One region of the Streptomyces sp. NPDC001678 genome, then DNA from elsewhere that is predicted to be linked to it. Evidence: riboswitches for the same ligand, from Rfam matches in the RefSeq annotation. Region 1 holds a riboswitch; each other region holds the start of a gene.
The links. A riboswitch is a leader RNA that binds a small molecule or an ion and turns the genes downstream of it on or off. The one in region 1 is predicted to bind cobalamin.

Region 1 (5,683 bases):
AGCGCCGCCAGGGCCCGCGCGACCCCTGGGGCCGGGACTAGTGCGGGGTCAGTAGACGAGCGCCTGCGTGCCGTCCGCCATCGCCTCGCTGACGAACACCTGCGCGCCCGCGATCCGGGCGCCCTCGATCAGGTCCTTCTCCTCGATGTCCCGCCGCGCCGCGCACTGTGTGCACAGCGTGATCATGCCGCCCCCGGCGAGGATCCCGTCGATGAGGTCCGGCAGCGGCGCCGCGTGCGGCAGCTCGAACTCCGCGGCGCGCCCGGGCAGCGCGAACCACGACGACTCCCCCGTCAGCCACAGCGACACCTCGACGCCGCTGGCCACGGCCACGGCGGCCACCGTGAACGCCTGCGAGCACCGCTCGGGCGCGTCCGCGCCCGCCGTCACCTTGATCACGAGCTTCTTCGCGTTCGCCATACCGGTCACTCTAGGACGGCGGGAGGGCCGACCTCACAGCGCCGTCCCCGAGGCGGCCGACTAGACTCCTGTCCGGTCCGTACCGACATAGATCTCCACTCCGACCGAGGAGCGCGCTCGTGCTTGAAGGCTTCTTCACCACCCTGCTGGTACTGGTCGCCGTCGGCGTCATGGCCTTCGCGGGCCTGACCTGGAAGAAGCTGTACCAGGGCCAGCGCTGACCCCCTTCGTCCGCCCGCCTACAGATCGCCTGAGCTCATGATCGAGATTCCGTCCGACCTTCACCCCGACCTGGTCCCCCTGGCGTTCCTCCTCGGCACGTGGGAGGGCGCGGGCGTCCACGACTTCCCCGGCGCCGAGAAGTGCAACTTCGGGCAGGAAGTCGTCTTCAGCCACGACGGCCGGGACTTCCTCGAGTACGTCTCGCGCTCCTGGGTGCTGGACGACGCCGGCAAGCCGGTCAAGCCGCTGGAGACCGAGACCGGCTACTGGCGGATCGACAAGAACCGCAAGGTCGAGATCGTCATGATCCGCGACGCCGGTGTCGTCGAGGTCTGGTACGGCGAGCTGGCCGACCAGAAGCCGCAGATCGACATCGCCACGGACGCCGTCGCGCGGACCGCCGCCTCCGGCCCGTACTCGGGCGGCAAGCGCCTGTACGGCTACGTCAAGGGCGACCTGATGTGGGTCGGCGAGAAGGCCACCCCCGAGGTGCCGCTGCGCCCGTACATGTCGGCGCAGCTGAAGAAGGTCCCGGCGGACCTCCAGGACTGGGCGCGCAACCTGCCCGACGACCTGCCGGACGGCGTCTCCTTCTTCAACCCCGACGGCACGCCGTACAAGCCCGAGGAAAAGTAACCTCTTTCGCGCCCCGCGGGGGAAGCCGGTCGAAGTCCGGCGCTGACCCGCAACGGTAGGTGCGAGGCCCCTCGAAGGGGCCTCGCACAAGCCCGATCGCCCGCGGCGGCGCGGTTCCCAGCACACTCGCCGTGGACTGCGAGGGGACACCCGTACGCGCGGACGCGTCGCATCGTCACGTATCCGCGGGCGGAGCCACGGCCCGAGGCGAAGGCGAACCGCCCGTGTCGACAGATCTCCCGGCCGTCGCGCGCCGAACGGCCGGACCGGGGCCCGGCAGGCCGCGCCCCGCACCCCGCGGGCCGCTCCCCCTGCCACCCCTCCTGGCCGCCCTCTGCGCCGCTCTCCTCGTCTCCCTGCTGTGCTGTGTGGCGCTCGGCGCGTCCGGCGTCGGCTGGGGCGGGACGATGCGCCATCTGTGGGCGGGTCTGAGCGGCGGGACCATCGCCCCGGACGAGGTCCCGGCGTACACGATCGTCTGGGAGCTGCGCTTCCCGCGCGCCCTGCTGGCCGCCGTCGTCGGCGCGGGGCTGTCCGCCATCGGGGTGGGCGTGCAGGCGATGGTGCGCAACGCCCTCGCCGATCCCTTCGTCCTCGGCATCTCCTCCGGCGCCGCCGTGGGCGCCAACGCCGTGCTGCTCTTCGGGGCGCTGGGCTCGCTCGGGGTGTGGGCGCTGTCCGGTGCCGCGTTCGCCTCCGCGCTGGCCGCGATGGCGCTCGTCTACGCCGCGGCGCGCACCCGGCACGGGCTGACGCCGCTGCGGCTGGTGCTGACCGGCAGCGCGATGTACTACGGCTTCTCCGCGATCACCACGCTGATGGTGTTCAGCGCCGACCGGGGCGAGGCGGCGCGCTCGGCGATGATGTGGCTGCTGGGCGGTCTGGGCGGGGCCACCTGGTCGTCCGTGCCGATCGCGGCGGCCGTGGTGCTGGCCGGGACCGGGTATCTGCTGTGGTCGGCGCCGCGGCTGAACGCGCTGGCCATGGGCGACGAGACCGCCGCCACGCTGGGTGTGGACGCCGAGCGGCTGCGGCGGGTGCTGTTCGTGGTGACGGCCGCGGTCACCGGGGCCGTCGTGGCCGTCAGCGGCGCGATCGGCTTCGTCGGGCTGATGGTCCCGCACGTCACCCGCATGCTCGTCGGCGCCGACCACCGCCGGGTGCTGGCCGTGGCGCCGCTCATGGGCGCGGTGCTCCTGCTGTGGGTGGACGTCGTCTCCCGGCTGCTGCTGGCGCCGGTGGAGCTGCCGGTCGGGGTGATCACCGCGCTGATCGGGGTGCCCTGCTTCGTGCTGCTGATGCGGCGGCGCGGCTATGTCTTCGGGGGGTCGTGATGCGGGTCGACATCGAGGGGCTCGCGGTCGACATCGCGGACGCGCGGCTGGTGGAGGACATCGCGCTGAGGGCGGACAGCGGGCAGTTCGTGGGGCTGGTGGGGCCGAACGGCAGCGGCAAGTCCACGCTGCTGCGCTGCGTCTACCGGGCGTTGCGGCCTGCCGCCGGGCGGGTGCTGCTGGACGGCGACGATCTCCACGCGCTCACCGCCCGCGAGGGGGCGCGGCGGCTGGCGGCGCTGCCGCAGGAGTCGGGCAGCGAGTTCGACTTCACGGCCTCCGAGGTCGTGGCCATGGGCCGACTGCCGCACCGGGGTCCGGGCGGCCGGGCCACGGCGGCGGACGCCGAGGTGTGCGCGGCGGCGCTGGCGCGAGTGGGCGCCTCGCACCTGGCCGGGCGGGGCTTCCTGTCGCTGTCCGGGGGCGAGAAGCAGCGGGTGCTGATCGCGCGGGCGCTGGCCCAGGAGCCGCGGGTGCTCGTCCTGGACGAGCCGACGAACCACCTGGACATCGCCCAGCAGCTGGAGGTCCTGTCGCTGGTGCGTGCGTCGGGGGTGACGGTGCTGGCAGCGCTGCACGACCTCAATCTCGCCGCCGGGTACTGCGACGCGCTGTACGTCGTCGCCGGCGGGCGGATCGTCGCTTCCGGCCCGCCGCACTCCGTGCTGACCGCCGAACTGCTGGCCGAGGTCTTCGGCGTACGGGCGCACCGTGTGCCGCACCCGGTCTCCGGCGCCCCGCAGCTGCTCTTCGACCGCCTCCCGTAAGGACCGTAAGGACCGTAAGGACCTCTCATGCGAACCGCCCGCATCACTCTCGCCGTCCTCACCGCCATCACTCTCACGAGCTGTGGCGCCAAGGTTTCGGACGCTCCCGACGGCAAACGGCTGAAAGCGGCACCGGGCAACCACTACCCGGTGACGATCTCCAACTGTGGTGTGAGGACGACGTACGACAAGGCGCCGGAGCGCGTGGTGACCAACGACGTCGGGATAGCCGAGATCATGTTCGCGCTGGGCCTGGAGGACCACATGGCCGGCTATGTGGCGCCCGACTACCGCACCAGCAGGGACGACAACGGTGCGGCGCCCTGGAAGAGCGGCTACGACAAGGTGAAGTGGCTGTCGAAGAAGGAGATCAACAAGGAGCTCGTCCTCGACGCCAGGGCGGATCTGGTCTTCGCGGGCTGGAACTACGGCTTCGGCGAGGGCAACGGCTTCACCCCGGAGGCGCTGAAGAAGGTCGGCGTGGGCTCGTACGTCCTCACCGAGTCCTGCCACAACGGCGGCACGGGCACCTCGCGCGGGGTGATGCCGCCGCTGGAGGCGCTCTACACCGACCTGGAGACGCTCGGGAAGGTCTTCGACGTCGAGGACCGGGCGCGAAAGCTCGTCGACGGCTTCAAGAAGCAGGTCGCCGATGCCCAGGCTGCGGTGCCGAAGGACGGGCGGGCGCCGCGGGTCTTCCTCTACGACGACGGCAAGGACAAGCCGCTGACCGCCGGGGCCTTCGCCGGGCCGCACGACATCATCACCAAGGCCGGCGGCGACCACGTGATGAAGGACCTCAAGGACTCCTGGGTGACGGTCGGCTGGGAGACGGTCGTCGAGCGCGACCCCGAGGTCATCGTGATCAACAACTACGGGAACGTCGGCGCGGAGGAGAAGAAGAAGTTCCTGATGTCCTACCCGCCGCTCGCGGGCGTCTCGGCCGTCAAGAACGACCGCATCTTCGTCCTCGACTACGTCGATCTCGTAGAGAGCCCCCGCAATCCGTCGGCGATCGCCGCGCTCGCCGGGTACCTGAAGGGGGTACGAGGCGCCTGACGCTGCCTAGACTGGGAGCGTGGTGGACACCGACTGGCAGAGCGACCTCCGTAAGCGCGGCTACCGGCTGACCCCGCAGCGCCAGCTCGTCCTGGAGGCCGTCGACCGGCTCGAACACGCGACGCCGGACGACATCCTCACCGAGGTCCGCAGGACCGCGGGCGGGGTGAACATCTCGACGGTCTACCGGACGCTGGAGCTGCTGGAGGAGTTGGGGCTGGTCAGCCATGCCCATCTCGGGCACGGGGCGCCGACCTACCACCTCGCCGACCGGCACGACCACATACACCTCGTGTGCCGGGACTGCACGGACGTCATCGAGGCCGATCTGTCGGTCGCCGCGGACTTCACGGCCAAGCTCCGCGACACCTTCGGCTTCGAGACGGACATGAAGCACTTCGCGATCTTCGGCCGGTGCGCCGGCTGCTCCTCGAAGGCGCCGGACCCCGCGCCGTAGGCTTGGTCCCATGCTGCGTCATTCGAAGAGCCCGCTGCTGTCGCTGCCCGGCGCCGTCCCCGCCGAGGGGCCCGACGAAGGGGTCGCCGCGCACTACGGCGACCTGTTCCGCGAACAGCGCGCGCTCGCCGGCGGGACCGGATTCGTGGACCTCTCGCACCGGGAGGTCCTCACCGTCACCGGCCCCGACCGGCTGAGCTGGCTGCACCTGCTCGTCACCCAGCACGTGAGCGAGCTCCCGGCGGGGCAGGCCACCGAGGCCCTGATCCTCTCCCCGCACGGCCACATCGAGCACGCCCTGTATCTGGTCGACGACGGCGAGACGACCTGGATGCACGTGGAGCCCGGCACGCGGGAGGCGCTCATCGCCTACCTGGAGAGCATGAAGTTCTTCTACAAGGTCGAGGTCACCGACCGGACGGACGACATCGCGGTGGTCCACCTGCCGGCCGGCTCGATCGCGGAGACGCCCGAGGGCGTCGTGGCCCGCGAGACCTCCCACGGCCGGGACGTCTTCCTGCCGCGCGCCTCGCTGACGGACTTCGCCGCCGGGTACGGTCCGGCGGCGGGCGTCCTCGCCTACGAGGCCCTGCGCGTCGAGGCCCACCGCCCCCGGCTCGGCCTGGAGACCGACCACCGGACGATCCCCCACGAGCTGGGCCTCATCGGCGTGGCCGTCCACCTCCAGAAGGGCTGCTACCGCGGCCAGGAGACGGTGGCCCGCGTCCACAACCTGGGGAAGCCGCCGCGCCGCCTGGTCTTCCTCCACCTCGACGGCAGCGAGGTGG
Region 2 (5,683 bases), on a different contig from region 1:
GGAGCCGACGAAGCCGACGGCGCCGACGCGCGGGTCCTCGAGGAGGGTGGTGACGGTCTCCTTGTCGCCGTTGACGACATTGAGGACGCCCGCCGGAAGGCCCGCCTCCAGGAACAGCTCCGCCAGCCGCAGCGGTACGGACGGGTCGCGCTCGGAGGGCTTGAGGATGAAGGAATTGCCGCAGGCGATCGCGGGGGCGGCCTTCCACAGCGGGATCATCGCGGGGAAGTTGAACGGGGTGATGCCGGCGGCGACGCCGATCGGGCGGCGCAGGGAGTGGACGTCGATGCCGGTGCCGGCGTTGTCCGTGAACTCGCCCTTGAGCAGATGCGGAATGCCCGCGGCGAACTCCACGACCTCCAGGCCGCGCTGGATGTCGCCGTGGGCGTCGGCGATCGTCTTGCCGTGCTCGGCGGACAGCAGCCGGGCCAGCGCGTCCTTCTCGCCCTCGATCAGCTGGAGGAAGCGCAGCAGGACCCGGGCCCGGCGCTGGGGGTTCCACTCACCCCACTCGCGCTGGGCGCGGACCGCGTCGGCGATGGCCGCCTCGGTCTCCGCGCGGTTCGCCAGGGGGACCCGGGCCTGGATCTCGCCGGTGTTGGGGTCGTACACATCGCCGAAGACCCCCGATGTTCCCGGGGTGTGCTTTCCGCCGATGAAATGGGTCAGTTCACGGACCATGGAAGCCTGCTCTCATCAGGTGAGATCCGGGGACAGGCACGGCGGGGCCGCGGGCGCGCGCCCTTGTGGGGCGCGGTCCGTCCTGTCCGTCCTCGTGGTGCACCCGAACATATAGTTGGACGTCCTACTAAGTCCAGAGTCGAAAAAACGTGCGGGGCGGCCGGGTGGCCGCCCCGCACGCCGGGGACGGGTGAGGGATGAGAGAAGGACGGGGAAGCGGAATCGGTCAGGAGACGGGTTCGGCCGCCCCCTGGGCCGAGCGGTCGGGCCCGGCCCGGTGGACGAGCAGCCGTTCCGCCAGGTGCCCGAAGAGCAGCCCGAAGCCCGCCCACAGGGCGCACTGGATGGCCAGGGCCGCGAGGCGGAACCGCCACAGCACGGTGGCCGGGAAGTCCGCGGGCACCTCGTCGACCACGGGCAGGACGGCGTACGCCACCCCCGCCATCAGGGCGAACGCCGCCACCGCTACGACGCCGGCCCACCAGCCGCCCAGCCGGGGGACCAGCGCACGGCCCAGGAAGATCGCGGCGACGCCCAGCAGGACGCTGAGCACGATCATCAGGAAGTACAGTGCGGTGCGCTTGCCGATGGTGTCGGGGTCGCCGACGGACGGCGGATTGGCCGGGTACTTGAGGAACGGCACCACATAGACCACCAGCAGCCCGCCCAGCGAGAGCAGGGCCGCCGTGGCGCGCGGGCCGATCCGGCCGATGCGGCCCAGGGCCACGCAGAAGGCCAGCGCCGCGATGCCGCCGAGCGCGACGCCGTAGACCAGGACGCCGGTCGCCAGCCCGGCGGTGGACTGGAGGGTGCGGCTGACCAGCTCCACACCGTGGTCGTCGTGGCTGTGGGCCTCCTCGAAGCCGATGGCCTTGTCCACGGACGGCTCACCGAGCAGATAGGCCACGAGCAACGCGAGGCACCCCGCCGCCAGCCCGGCGAGCATGCCGCGCACCAGCAGCGACCGTACGGAGACGGTATTCACGAGTCGGACTCCCCGGGGGTCAGTGGCACGGGAAGCCGAGCAGGTGGCGTCCGTCGTGGACCCACTCGTGGACGCCCTCGCCGGACAGCAGCGAGGTGGCGCCCTGCTCGGCGCCGACGAAGTACAGCAGGATCAGCATGAGAAGGCCGAAGAAGACCGCCCACGGGGCGATCGCCTTGAGGGATATCGGCGCGATCTCCGGCCGGGCGGACGAGCCGGACGTGGGAGCGCCGGACACGGGAGCGGCGGAATAGGCCATGATCAAACCTCCTGGGGAAACACGCGTCCCAGAACTAGGGGTTCCTGGACGACGGGAGGCGGGTCTGACTCCCCGGGCGTCACCGCGCTGCCACGAGCGCTCGGCCGGATTCACAGTGGCGCGACCGTGCCGGATTCCCACCGGCTTCCGTCACCCCGTCGTCATGTCCACGCGACCGTACCGTTCAGGCCAACATTGCGCCATGGGGCGGGGGGACGCGTACCGGCGTACGACCGGCGCGCACGCCCTGGAGCGTGCGCTGGACCCGCACGGGGCCTGCGCCGGGCCCGCGCCCGCTTAGCGACCGTTCCCCGACCGCTCCGCCTCCTTGACCGCTCCGCCTCCCCGACCGCTCCGCCTCCTTCGCCACCCGAGTGTGACCGGTATGTGAACAGGGCTGTTCGGCGGGCGACTTCTGTGCCTACGCTGGCCACGCAGCCGGTTCGCCCTGCCCGCCAGGCAGACGCGTCGCAAGAGGGAACCCGGTGGGAATCCGGGACTGCCCCGCAGCGGTGAGCGGGAACGACCGCCGTCATACGCACTGGGCCCGACAGGGCCCGGGAAGCGACGGCCACTAGGTGTCCGCCCTCGGGTGGACGCGCCCGCGAGTCCGAAGACCTGCCCGCTGCCCGCGCGCGAACGCACCGCGCGCGGAGATCCCGGTGACCCCGAGGGCGGGTCGGCGCGCACGGACGAGCACCCGTCGGCTCGCCCGCACCGGCGCGACCCCTCGCGGCCCTTCCAGGATCCTGTGAAGACGAGCTCGCGAAGGAGAGTTCCGTGACCAGCAAGTCCGCAGCCGCGGCAGCCCGGGCCACCCTGTACGGCTACCCCCGCCAAGGGCGGGACCGGGAACTGAAGAAGGCCGTCGAAGGCTACTGGAAGGGCGCCGTCACCGCCGACGCCCTGCGCCGGACCGCCGCCGCACTGCGCGCCGCCACATGGCGCGATCTCGACGCCGCCGGCCTCCACGAGGTCCCCACCGGTGACTTCTCGTACTACGACCACGTCCTCGACACCAGCGTCATGGTCGGCGCGATCCCCGCCCGCCACCGCGCCGCCTTCGCCGCCGACCCCCTGGACGGCTACTTCGCCATGGCACGCGGCACCCAGGACGTGGCGCCCCTGGAGATGACCAAGTGGTTCGACACCAACTACCACTACCTCGTCCCGGAGCTCGGCCCCGACACCGTCTTCACCGCCGACCCCGCCAAACAGCTCGGCGAACTCGCCGAGGCCCTGGCCCTCGGCCTCGCCGCCCGCCCCGTCCTCGTCGGGCCGGTCACCTACCTCCTGCTCGCCAAGCCCGCCCCCGGCGCCCCGGCCGGCTTCGACCCGCTCACCCTCCTGGACCGGCTGCTGCCCGTCTACGCCGACGTACTCACCGCGCTGCGCGCCGCCGGGGCCGAGTGGGTCCAGCTGGACGAGCCCGCCCTCGTCCAGGACCGCACCCCGGCCGAACTGACCGCGGCCGCCCGCGCCTACCGCGACCTCGGCGGCCGCACGGACCGCCCGAAGCTGCTGGTCGCCTCCTACTTCGACCGGCTCGGCGAGGCCCTGCCCGTACTGGCCAAGGCCCCCGTCGACGGCCTCGCCCTCGACTTCACCGGCCCCGCCGCCGCCAACCTCGACGACCTCGCCGCCGTCGGCGGACTGCCCGGCAAACGGCTCGTCGCGGGCGTCGTCGACGGCCGCAACATCTGGATCAACGACCTGACGGCGTCGCTGGCCACCCTCGCCACCCTCCTCGGCCTCGCCGACCGCGTGGACGTCGCCGCCTCCAGCTCCCTCCTCCACGTCCCCCTCGACGCCACCGCCGAACACGACATCGACCCGCGGATCGCCCGCTGGCTCGCCTTCGCCCGCCAGAAGACCACCGAGATCGTCACCCTCGCCCGCGGCCTCGGCCACGGCACCGCCGCGATCGCCGCCGAACTCACCGCCAACCGCGCCGACCTGGCCTCCCGCGCCGGCTCCGCCCTCACCCACGACCCGGCCGTCCGCGCCCGCACCGCCGCCGTCACCGGCGACGACGCCCGCCGCTCCCTGCCCTACGCCGAGCGGACGGCCGCCCAGCGCGCCCGGCTGGGCCTGCCCCCGCTGCCCACGACCACCATCGGTTCCTTCCCCCAGACCACCGAACTGCGTACCGCCCGCGCCGACCTGCGCGCCGGGCGCATCGACACCGACGCCTACGAGCGGCGCATCGAGGCCGAGATCCGCGAGGTCGTCGCCTTCCAGGAGAAGACCGGCCTGGACGTCCTGGTCCACGGCGAGGCCGAACGCAACGACATGGTCCAGTACTTCGCCGAACGCCTCACCGGCTACCTCGCCACCCGGCACGGCTGGGTCCAGTCCTACGGCACCCGCTACGTCCGCCCGCCGGTCCTGGCCGGCGACGTCTCCCGGCCCGAGCCGATGACCGTGCGCTGGACGACCCACGCCCAGTCCCTCACCGCACGCCCCGTCAAGGGCATGCTCACCGGCCCCGTCACCATGCTCGCCTGGTCCTTCGTCCGCGACGACCAGCCCCGCGCCGAGACCGCCCGCCAGGTCGCGCTCGCCCTGCGCGACGAGGTCGCCGACCTGGAGGCGGCGGGCACCGCCGTGATCCAGGTCGACGAACCCGCCCTCCGCGAGACCCTCCCCCTGCGCGCCGCCGCCCGCCCCGGCTATCTGTCCTGGGCCACCGAGGCCTTCCGCCTGACCACCGGCGGCGTCCGCCCGGACACCCAGATCCACACCCACATGTGCTACGCCGAGTTCGGCGACATCCTCCAGGCCATCGACGACCTCGACGCCGACGTCATCAGCCTGGAGGCGGCACGCTCCCATATGCAGGTCGCGGGCGAACTCGCGGGCGCCGGCTACCCCCGCGAGGTGGGCCCCGGCGTCTACGACATCCACTCGCCCCGCGTCCCCGGCACCGACGAGGCGGCCGCCCTGCTGCGCCGGGGCCTCGCGGCCATCCCCGCCGAACGGCTGTGGGTCAACCCCGACTGCGGCCTGAAGACCCGCGCCTGGCCCGAGGTCCGCGCCTCGCTGGAACACCTGGTGAAGGCGGCGCGCACGCTGCGGGAGGAACTCCCGGACTCTTCCTCGTCCTCTTCCTCTTCCTCGTAAGGCGCGGGACGGGGTGCCCCCGGGTCGTCATCAACCGGGGGCACCCCGTCTCCTCGACGGCTGAGAGACTGCCCGCATGGCCGAACTCAACGGAAAGCCCGTTACCCTCGACGACCTCCAGAGCCTCGCCCTCACGAACTACGGGCACTTCACGACCATGCGGATGGAGAACGGCACGATCCGGGGTCTGTCGCTCCACCTGGACCGCCTGGTGCGGGACTGCCGCATCGTGTTCGGCGTCGAACTGGACCGCGACCGGACGCTGGACTACATCCGCAAAGCGGCCGACGGCATCACCGGCATCGCCGGCATCCGCGTCACCGTCTTCGACCCCGCCCTCGACCTGAGCCGCCCCGGTGCCGCCAAGGACCCCCACATCCTGGTGAACCTGCGCCCCGCCGGCGCCCTGACACCACCCCCACTGACAGCGAAGACCTTCACTTTCACCCGCGACAACGCGGAGGTGAAGCATGTCGGACTCCACCCGCAGCTCAAGCTCCGCCGCGACGCCCAGCTCGCCGGATTCGACGACGCCGTATTCGCCGAACCGGACGGCCGAGTCTCCGAGGGCGCCACCTGGAACCTCGGCTTCGTCGACCAGCAGGGCACGGTCGTCTGGCCGGACGCCCCCGTCC
Region 3 (5,683 bases), on a different contig from region 1:
CCGCGGCTGCGGAACCAGTACACGTAGGCGAAGGCGCCGTAGAAGAACAGGCCCTCGATGCACGCGGCGAAGCAGATCAGGTTGAGCAGGAAGCGACGGCGGTCGGCCTTCGTCTCCAGGCGCTCCAGCTTCTCGACCTCGTTGATCCACTTGAAGCAGAACTGGGCCTTCTCGCGGATGGAGGGGATGTTCTCCACCGCGTCGAACGCCGCGGCGCGGTCGTCCGGGTCGGGCAGGTAGGTGTCGAGCAGCGTCAGATAGAACTGGACGTGCACGGCCTCCTCGAACAGCTGCCGCGACAGGTACAGGCGCGCCTCGGGCGAGTTGATGTGCTTGTACAGCGTCAGCACGAGGTTGTTCGCCACGATCGAGTCGCCGGTCGCGAAGAACGCGACCAGACGGCCGATCATGTGCTGCTCACCCGGGGACAGCTTGGCGAGGTCGGCGACGTCCGAGTGGAGGTCGACCTCCTCGACGGTCCAGGTGTTCTTGATCGCGTCGCGGTACCGGTCGTAGAAGTCCGGGTAGCGCATGGGGCGCAGGGTCAGCTCGAAGCCCGGGTCGAGCAGGTTCTTGGCGCGTTCGGTCGACATTACTGGCAGGCCTCGCAGGACTCGGGGTTCTCAAGGGAGCAGGCGATGGCGTCCGCGTCGGGCGCGGCCTGCTGCACCGGGATGGTGGTCGCGGCGGCCGAGGAGGACGCGGCGCGGGCGATCCGGGTCGCCGGGCGGGAGCGCAGGTAGTACGTCGTCTTGATGCCCTGCTTCCAGGCGTACGCGTACATCGAGCTGAGCTTGCCGATGGTCGGCGAGGCCATGAACAGGTTCAGCGACTGGCTCTGGTCCAGGTACGGCGTACGGGCCGCGGCCATGTCGATCAGGGCGCGCTGCGGGATCTCCCAGGCCGTGCGGTACAGGTCGCGGACGTCCTGCGGGATCCACTTCATGTCCTGGACGGAGCCGTTGGCCTCGGTCATGGCCTCGCGGGTGGCGCGGTCCCACACGCCGAGCTTCTTGAGGTCCTCCACCAGGTAGGTGTTGACCTGGAGGAACTCACCCGAGAGCGTCTCGCGCTTGAACAGGTTGGAGACCTGCGGCTCGATGCACTCGTAGACGCCGGCGATGGAGGCGATGGTCGCCGTCGGGGCGATGGCGAGCAGCAGCGAGTTGCGCATGCCGACCTGGCCGATGCGGGCGCGCAGCGCCTCCCAGCGGTCCTCCCACGCGGCGACGGCGTTGGGGTAGTGGTCCGGGTGGAGCACACCGCGGGCGGTGCGGGTCGCGGCCCAGGCCGGGTGGGGGCCGTGGCGCTCGGCGAGGTCCGCGGAGGCCTCGTACGCCGCGAGCATGATCCGCTCGGAGATCTTGGTGGACAGGGCCTTCGCCTCGGGGGAGTCGAAGGGCATGCGCAGGCGGAAGAAGACGTCCTGCAGACCCATCAGGCCCAGGCCCACCGGGCGCCAGCGGCTGTTGGAGCTGCCGGCCTGCTCGGTCGGGTAGAAGTTGATGTCCACGACGCGGTCGAGGAAGGTGACGGCCGTACGGACCGTACGGTCGAGCTTCTCCCAGTCCATCTCGCCGTCGGCGCCGAGGTGCTGCGCGAGGTTGACCGAGCCCAGGTTGCAGACCGCGGTCTCGCCGTCGTTGGTGACCTCGAGGATCTCGGTGCAGAGGTTCGAGGAGTGGACGACCGCGCCCTTCTCGGCCGTCTGGTTGGCCGTGCGGTTGGCGGCGTCCTTGAAGGTCATCCAGCCGTTGCCGGTCTGCGCGAGGGTGCGCATCATCCGGGCGTAGAGCACCCGCGCCGGGATGGTCTTGACGGCCTTGCCCGCGGCCTCGTAGGCGCGGTAGGCGGCGTCGAACTCGTCGCCGTAGAGGTCGACCAGGTCCGGGGTGTCGGCGGGGGAGAAGAGCGACCAGTCCGCGTCCGTCTCGACGCGGCGCATGAACTCGTCCGGGATCCAGTGCGCGATGTTGAGGTTGTGGGTGCGGCGGGCCTCCTCACCGGTGTTGTCGCGGAGCTCCAGGAACTCCTCGATGTCGGCGTGCCAGGTCTCCAGGTAGACACAGGCCGCGCCCTTGCGCCGGCCGCCCTGGTTGACGGCGGCGACGGAGGCGTCGAGGGTGCGCAGGAACGGCACGATGCCGTTGGAGTGACCGTTGGTGCCCCGGATCAGCGAGCCGCGCGAGCGGATGCGCGAGTACGACAGGCCGATGCCGCCCGCGTGCTTCGACAGGCGCGCCACCTGGTGGTAGCGGTCGTAGATGGAGTCCAGCTCGTCCAGCGGGGAGTCCAGCAGGTAGCAGGACGACATCTGCGGGTGGCGGGTGCCGGAGTTGAACAGCGTCGGGGAGGACGGCAGGTACGAGAGGGTGCTCGTCAGCCGGTACAGCTCCGCGACGTCCTCCAGGGCCCGCTCCGAGTGGTCCTCGGCGAGGCCGCAGGCGACGCGCAGCAGGAAGTGCTGCGGGGTCTCGATCACGTCGCGGTGGATCGGGTGGCGCAGCAGGTAGCGGCTGTGCAGGGTGCGCAGGCCGAAGTAGCCGAAGCGGTCGTCCGCGCCGTCCGTGAGGGCGGTCTCGACGAGGGCGTCCAGGCGTGCGGCGTGGGTGCGCACGAAGGCGGCCGTGTCGTCGGCGATGAGCCCCTCGCGGTGCCCGACCTCGACGGAGGCGGAGAAGGAGGTGGCGCCCTGGCCGGCCGCCTCGTCGGCGATGGCCAGGGTGAGCAGGCGCGCGGCGAGCTTGGAGTACTCCGGCTCCTCGGCGATGAGGCCGGCGGCGGCCTCGGTGGCGAGGGAGCGCAACTCGGCGTCGTCCGCGGCGGCGCTGCGGCCGCGCAGCGCGGCGGCGGCGACCTTGCCCGGGTCGGTGGCCGGAAGGTCGGCGGTGAGGTCGGTCAGGGTGCGCAGGAGCGCGGTCCCGGGGCCGCCGGTCGCTTCCGCATTCGCTGAGACCGGAGCTGAAACCGGATCTGCGGGCGCGATGGTCACTGAGGCTCTCCCTCGCTCGGCTGGGTGGGCCGGGCGGGAGAGCGAGGGGCGCGCACGCGCATGCCACTTGCACCAGGGCATGCCTCGTAGGCGTCCATCGACCCAACCCGCGGGGCCCGGACGAATTCAACGCCCATGGCCGAGCCGGGGCAGGCTCGGTGGTGGGCGCGCTGTCGGCAGGTCGTCGGACTTCAGGTGCGCTGGGTATATGCGCACACATACACCGTTGCGGGACAGTTCCGGATTTCCACCGGATTCCCCTGCGACGACAGCGGAGACGAGCATACATCTAGTGCCGGGTCTCGCACGCGCCCCCACATGTTGTGTCGTCGCGTCATGAAGCGGTCGCGGAATGTGCTAACGGGCGTCCCTGGCAGGGCAAGAGAAGAGGACCGCCACGCCCCCTGGACGGGGATGTGGCGGCCCTCCGGAGGACCCCTGGGAGATGGTTCCGGGGGCGGCGGGTCAGTGCCCGCCGGGGGCTCCTGCGGTGGCCGGCGGGAGGTCCGCGCGGACGCCCGGGTCACCGGCGTCGGCCGTGTAGTCCGAGGGCCGGGTCCGGTCCTCGCCGTCGGGCACCTTCAGCGCCTTGAGGGCGACGGTGGCGACGATGACGACGATCACGTTGAGAAGGAAGGCGGTGAGCCCGATATATCCCTTTTCTCCGATGAGGGGGATGAGGTTGGTGTTCCCGAAGTGATCCTGGGTGGCGCTCGGCGTGGCGTAGGCCCGCCAGGTCCCGTACGCCATGCCGGCCGCCCAGCCCGCGAGCAGCGCCCAGCGGTGGGGCCAGCGGGTGAAGAGCCCGCCGACGAGCGCGGGCACGGTCTGGAGGATCCAGATGCCGCCCAGCAGCTGGAAATTGATGGCGACCGTTTTGTCCATGGTGAGGACGAAAACGAGCGCGCCGACCTTGACCAGCAGGGAAGCGAGCTTGGACACCTTCGCCTCGTGTTCGGGGGAGGCGTCCGGTTTGAGGAAGTCCTTGTAGATGTTGCGGGTGAAGAGATTTGCGGCGGCGATCGACATGATGGCCGCCGGGACGAGCGCGCCGATGCCGATCGCGGCGAAGGCCACCCCGGTGAACCAGTCCGGGAACATGTCCTCGAAGAGCTGGGGGATCGCCAGCTGGCCGTTCTTCACCTTCACCCCGGCGGCGATGGCCATGAAGCCGAGCATCGCCAGCAGGCCCAGCATCAGGGAGTAGAGGGGAAGGATGGTGGTGTTCCGGCGGATGACATTGCGGCTCCTGCTGGAGAGGACCGCCGTCACCGAGTGCGGGTAGAGGAAGAGCGCCATCGCCGAGCCGAGCGCCAGCGTCGCGTACGCCCACTGCGTCTCCGCGCCCGGTATCAGCGAACCCCGGGGTTTCCCGGTCGCGGGATTCTCGGTCGCGAACGCTTCGCCGGCCTTGCTGAAGATGTGCTCGAAGCCGCCCAGTTTGATCGGTATGTAGATGATCGCCACGATGATCACGATGTAGATCAGCGCGTCCTTGACGAAGGCGATCAGCGCGGGGGCGCGCAGCCCGGAGGAGTAGGTGTACGCCGCGAGCACGCCGAAGGCGATGAGGAGCGGCAGGTCCTTGACGAACCAGTTGGCGTTCTCGCCGCCGCCGACGCCCATGACGTCGAGCACCGCCTGGATGCCGACCAGTTGCAGCGCGATGTACGGCATCGTGGCCAGGATCCCCGTCACCGCGAGGGCGAGGGAGAGGCCCCGGGAGCCGAACCGGCCCCGGACGAAGTCCGACGACGTCACATAGCCGTGCCGGTGCGCCACCGACCACAGGCGGGGCAGGAAGGTGAAGACCAGCGGGTAGGTGATGATCGTGTACGGCACGGCGAAGAAGCCGGCCGCGCCCGCCGCGTAGATCGCCGCCGGTACCGCCACGAACGTATAGGCGGTGTAGAGGTCCCCGCCCAGCAGGAACCAGGTGACCCAGGTGCCGAAGGACCGGCCGCCCAGGCCCCATTCGTCGAGGTTGTCGGCATTCTCGGCCTTTCGCCAACGGGCGGCGAGGAAGCCCATGACCGTGACGACGACGAAGAAGAAGAGGAAGACGGCGAGTGCCACGCCGTTCACACCGTCCTTCACCCTTTCTCACCTCCTGTGTGCCGCTCCCGCCGGGCCGTCTCCTCACGCCGACGCACGATGACGTAGGCGATGACGGTGAGGAGGGTGGACACCAGCACCCAGAGCATCTGGTACCAGTAGAAGAAGGGGATGCCGATGAGGGCCGGGGTGAGCCTGGCGTAGGAGTCCACCCAGAGCATCGCCACGAAGGGGATGGCGAGGCATACTCCCGCGACGATCAGCGGGACGGTCAAGACCGGGTTGCGTACGGTCAAGAGTGGTTTATGGCCGTCCTCGGCGGCTTGTGCGGCCGCGCGGCCGGGTGGATGCTCGGGTGGTTCCGACATGCGGTGACTCCGTCCCCTGTGCGATCACTTGCCGTAATGCGCTGGAAATCTAGGTGAGGGCGCCTCCGGGCGTCACCCCCTTTCCGGATATCGGAATGGCAACACCAGCTGGGGCGCGGGCGGAATCCCATCGTCCGGACGGTGGTTGGTGGCGGGCCGCGTACATGTGGCGTCAAGTCGCCTTGTGCGGGCCCGGGTTGTCCAGTATTTGACGAAACTTCAGTCTGTCATCGACGGGTAATGCGCAGGTAAAGTGTTTGTCGCGGCG
Region 4 (5,683 bases), on a different contig from region 1:
TCGCCTCCGGGCGGTGTCATCGGGGGGCCCGAGCCAGTTCACCTTCCGTTCACCCGGAGTCCCTACGGTCGCCGCGTACTGACCATCGAACTGATTGCCTGGGTGAATGGAAAACATCACGCTTCTCATCGGGATCGTGATCGTCACGGCCTTGGTGTTCGACTTTACGAACGGCTTCCACGACACGGCCAACGCCATGGCCACCACCATCTCGACCGGAGCGCTCAAGCCCAAGACCGCAGTGGCCATGTCGGCCGTGCTCAACCTGGTCGGGGCGTTCCTGTCCGTCGAGGTCGCGAAGACGATCTCCGGAGGCATCATCGATGAGAGTGCCGGCATCAGACCAGAGGTGATCTTCGCCGGGCTGGTCGGCGCGATCGTCTGGAATCTCCTGACCTGGCTGGCGGGCCTGCCCTCCAGCTCCTCGCACGCCCTCTTCGGCGGTCTGATCGGCGCCACCGTCGCGTCCGTCGGCTTCGACGCGGTCAACGCCGACAAGGTCGTCATGAAGGTCCTCATCCCCGCGGTCGCCGCCCCGATCGTGGCGGGCATCGCCGCCTGGGCCGCCACCCGCCTGACGTTCCGCCTGACCAAGGGCCGCGACGAGCAGGAGACCGCGAAGGGCTACCGCGCCGGCCAGATCGCCTCGGCCGCCCTGGTCTCCCTCGCCCACGGCACCAACGACGCCCAGAAGACCATGGGTGTCATCACCCTGGCCCTGGTCACCGGCGGCGTCGTCGCCCCGCACTCCGACCCGCCGCTGTGGGTCGTCGTCTCCGCGGGCCTGGCCATCGCGCTCGGTACGTACCTGGGCGGCTGGCGCATCATCCAGACGCTCGGCAAGGGTCTCGCCGACATCAAGCCGGCGCAGGGCTTCGCCGCCCAGACCGGTGCCGCGACCGTGATCCTCGCCTCCTCGCACATCGGCTTCGCGCTCTCCACCACCCAGGTCTGCTCCGGCTCGATCATGGGCTCCGGCCTGGGCCGCAAGGGCGGCGTGGTGCGCTGGTCGACCGCTGGCCGCATGGTCGCCGCGTGGGGCCTGACCCTCCCGGCCGCGGGCCTCGTCGCCGCCGGCGCCGCGCTCCTGGCCGACCAGGGCGACTGGGGCATCGCCGCCGTCGCCGTCCTGGGCCTCGGGGTCTCCGGCGCCATCTGGGCGGCCTCGCGCCGCAAGCCGGTCACCCACGACAACGTCAACGACCCGGGCACGCCGCAGGGCCTCCCCGAGGAGCCCGTCGGTGTCGTCACGGCCGCCCTTCAGGCCGTGGCCCCGCCGCCCGCCGGCTCCCTGACCCCGGCCGCCGCCCAGGTCACCCCGGCACCCGCCACCCCGGCCGCCCCCGCCGCCGCGACGACCGGCTGACGCCGGGCAACGGAGGAAGAACCACCATGCACATCGACTGGGCAGCTCTCGGCCAGGTCTTCGGCGTGAGCCTCGTGGTCACCGTCGGCCTCGTGGGCGTCTTCACGCTCGGCATCCTCGGCACGTCCCGCAAGCCGGAGGCCGCGGGCGCCACTTCCGCGACCGGCTCGCCTCTTCTGACCCGCACCGGCGCGTACGCGTGCTTCGCGCTGTGCGCGGCGGCGGTGGGCTACGGGATCTATCTGATCGTCGCCTGACGGGCACACCGCGTGCGTTCGCGGAGGGGCGGGACCGGGTTCTCCGGTCCCGCCCCTCCGTCGTCTCCCGCCCGCCCCTCCGTCGTCGGCGCGCGCTGCCGGGCGTCCGGGCCGTGGGCGAGAGAGCGGCGCATATGTCTTGAGGTCGGCCCGACGGCGCCAGTAGGAGCGCAGGTCAGGGCGAGTTGACGCCCCTTCCCGCCCCATGGTGGACTTCCGGAGCCAAACGGCGACAGCAGAGGAAGCCGGTGCGAATCCGGCGCGGTCCCGCCACTGTCACCGGGGAGTGTCCCCCCAACCGATGGCCACGGCGCGAGCCGGAAGGCCGGGGGCGGCGCGGATCCGGGAGCCAGGAGACTCTGGTCGCCGGTCGACGTCGAGCCAGGGCGCGGACCCTGAGTGAGGACACCGCTTCGCCATGCCCGGCAGCGATCGCTTTTCCTTCGCGTACGGCGCCGCCCTGGGCTTCGCCTGCGACCAGCTCCTCGGCGACCCCCGCCGCGGTCACCCCGTGGCCGCGTTCGGGCGGGCCGCGCAGGCCGTCGAGCGGCGGCTGTGGCGCGACCACCGGGGCTACGGCACCCTCCACACCTTGGTCTGCGCCGGTGGCGCGGTCGCCGGGGCCGGGCTGCTGGCCCGTGCCGCGCGACGTCACCGCGCGGCCGACATCGCGCTGACCGCCGCCGTCACGTGGTCCGTCCTGGGCGGCACGTCCCTGGGCCGGGAGGCCCGGGCCATCGGCGGGGCGCTGGCCGCCGGGGACCTGGAGGTCGCCCGGGAGCGGCTGCCGCACCTGTGCGGCCGCGACCCGCAGGCGCTGGACGCGCAGCAGATCGCCCGGGCCGTGGTGGAGTCCGTCGCCGAGAACACCTCCGACGCCGTCGTGGGCGCCCTCGTCTGGGGCGCCCTGGGGGGCGTGCCCGGGCTCGTGGGCTTCCGGGCGGTCAACACCCTCGACGCCATGGTGGGTCACAAGTCGCCCAGGCTCCGGCGGTTCGGCTGGGCGTCGGCCCGGCTCGACGACGTCGTCGGCTGGCCGGGCGCCCGGCTGACCGCCGCGCTCACGGTCCTCGCCGGGCCCGATCCGCGCGGCGCCCTGCGCGTGGCCCGGCGCGACGCCTCCCGCCACCCCAGCCCCAACGCCGGGCCGGTCGAGGCCGCCTTCGCCGGGGCCCTGGGCGTCCGCCTGGGCGGCACCCTCGCCTACGCCGGGCGCGTCGAGCACCGCCCCGTACTGGGCGGGGAGAACCGTCCCGTGCGGACGGCCGACATCGAGCGCGCGGTCCGGCTCTCGCGCCGGGTGTCGCTGCTGGCCCTGGGGACGGCGGTTGCGGTTCGTACGGTGGGCAGCCTGTTCAGGAAGGCGGGGAGGAATCGGTGACAGTCTCGGTGACAGCCGACAGGAGCGGGCGTACGGGCCCGCCGGGCGGGGGCCTGCTGGTGGCCGGGACCACCTCGGACGCGGGCAAGAGCGTGGTCACGGCCGGGATCTGCCGCTGGCTGGTCCGCAAGGGCGTCAAGGTCGCGCCGTTCAAGGCGCAGAACATGTCCCTCAACTCCTTCGTGACGCGCGACGGCGCGGAGATAGGGCGCGCGCAGGCCATGCAGGCCGCCGCCGCCCGCGTCGAGCCGAGCGCCCTCATGAACCCGGTGCTGCTCAAGCCCGGCAGCGACCGCAGCAGCCAGGTCGTCCTCATGGGCAAGCCGGTGGGCGAGCTCAGCGCCCGCGGCTACCACGCGGGCCGCCAGGAGCAGCTGTTCGGCACGGTGACGGAGTGCCTGGCCGAGCTGCGGCGCACCCACGACGCCGTGATCTGCGAGGGGGCCGGCAGCCCAGCCGAGATCAACCTGCGCCGCTCCGACATCGTCAACATGGGCATCGCCCGGGCCGCGCGCCTGCCCGTGGTCGTGGTCGGCGACATCGACCGGGGCGGTGTCTTCGCCTCCTTCTTCGGTACGACAGCGCTGCTCTCCCCCGAGGACCAGGAGCTGATAGCGGGTTACGTGGTCAACAAGTTCCGGGGCGACGTGAGTCTGCTGGAGCCGGGGCTGGAGATGCTGCGCGACCTGACGGGCCGGCGGACGTTCGGCGTGCTGCCGTTCGCCCACGGCCTGGGCATCGACGAGGAGGACGGCCTGCGCGTGTCCCTGCGCGGCGCGGTCCGCGAGTCCGTGGTCGCCCCGCCGCACGGCGCGGACGTCCTGCGGGTCGCCGTGTGCGCGGTGCCGCTGATGTCGAACTTCACGGACGTCGACGCGCTGGCGGCCGAACCGGGCGTCGTCGTGCGGTTCGTGGACCGCCCCGAGGAGCTCGCCGACGCCGACCTGGTCGTCGTACCGGGCACGCGCGGCACGGTACGGGCGCTCGCGTGGCTGCGCGAACGCGGGCTCGCCGACGCGCTCGTACGGCGGGCGGCGGAGGGCCGCCCGGTGCTGGGCATCTGCGGCGGCTTCCAGCTGCTGGGCGAGCGGATCGACGACGAGGTCGAGTCGAAGGCCGGCACGGTCGAGGGCCTGGGCCTGCTGCCGGTGCGCGTGCGGTTCGCGGTCGGGAAGACCCTGGCCCGCCCGGTCGGCGAGGCCCTGGGCGAGCACGTCGAGGGGTACGAGATCCACCACGGCGTCGCCGAGGTGCTGGGCGGGGCCGAGGCGTTCATCTCTGATGACAAAGGACACAGCCTGGACGGCTGCCGGGTGGGCGCGGTGTGGGGCACGCACTGGCACGGCTCGCTGGAGAGCGACGGCTTCCGCCGGGCGTTCCTGCGCGAGGTCGCGAAGGCGGCCGGACGGGCGTTCGTCCCCGCCCCCGACACGTCGTTCGCCGCGCTGCGGGAGGAACAGCTCGACCGGCTCGGCGATCTGATCGAGGAGCACGCGGACACGGACGCGCTGCTGCGCCTGATCGAGGACGGGGTGCCGGGCGGACTGCCGTTCATACCGCCCGGGGCGCCGCCACTGATTCGTTCCCCCCAGGGAGGCAACCGCTGATGTCCTCGTCCACCTACCCCTTCACCGCGATCGTCGGCATGGCCGACATGCGGCTGGGCCTCCTGCTCAACGCGATCTCGCCGTCGATCGGCGGTGTCCTCGTGCGCGGCGAGAAGGGCACCGCGAAGACCACCACCGTCCGGGCCCTGGCCGCGCTGCTGCCCGAGGTCGTGACCGTCGCGGGCTGCCGGTTCTCCTGCGACCCGGCGGCCCCGGACCCCCACTGCCCCGACGGGCCGCACGGCGGCGGCGACGGTGTCGATGACAGCGCCGTCCGCCCCGCCCGGATGGTCGAACTGCCCGTCGGCGCCTCCGAGGACCGCCTCGTCGGCTCGCTCGACATCGAGCGGGCGCTGGGCGAGGGCGTCAAGGCGTTCGAGCCCGGCCTGCTGGCCGCGGCGCACCGGGGCGTGCTCTACGTCGACGAGGTCAACCTGCTGGGCGACCACCTCGTGGACAGCCTGCTGGACGCGGCGGCGACCGGCGTCTCCTCCGTCGAGCGCGAGGGCGTCTCCGTACGCCACGCCTCCCGCTTCCTCCTCGTGGGCACCATGAACCCCGAGGAGGGCGAGCTGCGCCCGCAGCTCCTCGACCGCTTCGGGCTGACCGTCGAGGTCGCCGCCTCCCGCGAGACCGAGGAGCGCGTCGAGGTCGTGCGCCGGCGCCTCGCCTTCGACGAGGACCCGGCGGCCTTCGCCGCCAAGTGGGCGCCGGAGGAGGACACGCTGCGCGAGCGCATCGCCGCCGCGCGGGCGCTGCTGCCGGGCGTACGGCTCGGGGACGGCGCGCTGCGCCGGATCGCGGCGGTGTGCGCCGGGTTCGAGGTGGACGGCATGCGCGCGGACATCGTGACAGCACGCACCTCCGCCGCGCTGGCCGCCTGGGCGGGGCGTACGGATGTGACGACGGCGGACGTACGGCAGGCGGCGCTGCTGGCGCTGCCGCACCGGCGCCGCCGGAACCCGTTCGACGCGCCCGGCCTGGACGAGGACAGGCTGGACGAGATCCTCGCGGGGTTCGAGGACGAGGAGCCGGATCCGGAGCCGGACGGTCCGGAGCCGGACGGGGACGG

Region 2: linked by a shared signal. The riboswitch ahead of metE (5-methyltetrahydropteroyltriglutamate--homocysteine S-methyltransferase) and the one ahead of ACFYZR_RS03760 (FecCD family ABC transporter permease) in region 1 are both predicted to bind cobalamin.
Region 3: linked by a shared signal. The riboswitch ahead of ACFYZR_RS29720 (ribonucleoside-diphosphate reductase subunit alpha) and the one ahead of ACFYZR_RS03760 (FecCD family ABC transporter permease) in region 1 are both predicted to bind cobalamin.
Region 4: linked by a shared signal. The riboswitch ahead of ACFYZR_RS00325 (cobalamin biosynthesis protein) and the one ahead of ACFYZR_RS03760 (FecCD family ABC transporter permease) in region 1 are both predicted to bind cobalamin.

The regions. Positions count from the first base shown of each region.
Region 1 covers NZ_JBIAUP010000002.1:53,315-58,997, reverse strand. The annotation lists gene ACFYZR_RS03775 (DUF3099 domain-containing protein) at 1-41, shown strand, start outside; gene ACFYZR_RS03770 (DsrE family protein) at 49-420, opposite strand; gene ACFYZR_RS03765 (FABP family protein) at 679-1,278, shown strand; cobalamin riboswitch at 1,268-1,401, shown strand; gene ACFYZR_RS03760 (FecCD family ABC transporter permease) at 1,590-2,612, shown strand; gene ACFYZR_RS03755 (ABC transporter ATP-binding protein) at 2,612-3,379, shown strand; gene ACFYZR_RS03750 (ABC transporter substrate-binding protein) at 3,407-4,438, shown strand; gene ACFYZR_RS03745 (Fur family transcriptional regulator) at 4,458-4,895, shown strand; gene ACFYZR_RS03740 (YgfZ/GcvT domain-containing protein) at 4,906-5,683, shown strand, end outside.
Region 2 covers NZ_JBIAUP010000012.1:69,590-75,272, forward strand. The annotation lists gene ACFYZR_RS24000 (CoA-acylating methylmalonate-semialdehyde dehydrogenase) at 1-681, opposite strand, end outside; gene ACFYZR_RS24005 (CbtA family protein) at 908-1,666, opposite strand; gene ACFYZR_RS24010 (CbtB-domain containing protein) at 1,686-1,925, opposite strand; cobalamin riboswitch at 1,988-2,074, opposite strand; cobalamin riboswitch at 2,398-2,545, shown strand; gene metE (5-methyltetrahydropteroyltriglutamate--homocysteine S-methyltransferase) at 2,706-5,048, shown strand; gene ACFYZR_RS24020 (aminotransferase class IV family protein) at 5,125-5,683, shown strand, end outside.
Region 3 covers NZ_JBIAUP010000020.1:15,576-21,258, reverse strand. The annotation lists gene ACFYZR_RS29725 (ribonucleotide-diphosphate reductase subunit beta) at 1-593, opposite strand, end outside; gene ACFYZR_RS29720 (ribonucleoside-diphosphate reductase subunit alpha) at 593-2,992, opposite strand; cobalamin riboswitch at 3,150-3,294, opposite strand; gene mctP (monocarboxylate uptake permease MctP) at 3,458-5,089, opposite strand; gene ACFYZR_RS29710 (DUF3311 domain-containing protein) at 5,086-5,343, opposite strand.
Region 4 covers NZ_JBIAUP010000001.1:56,799-62,481, forward strand. The annotation lists gene ACFYZR_RS00315 (anion permease) at 107-1,366, shown strand; gene ACFYZR_RS00320 (hypothetical protein) at 1,393-1,623, shown strand; cobalamin riboswitch at 1,861-1,983, shown strand; gene ACFYZR_RS00325 (cobalamin biosynthesis protein) at 2,042-3,004, shown strand; gene ACFYZR_RS00330 (cobyric acid synthase) at 3,001-4,611, shown strand; gene ACFYZR_RS00335 (putative cobaltochelatase) at 4,611-5,683, shown strand, end outside.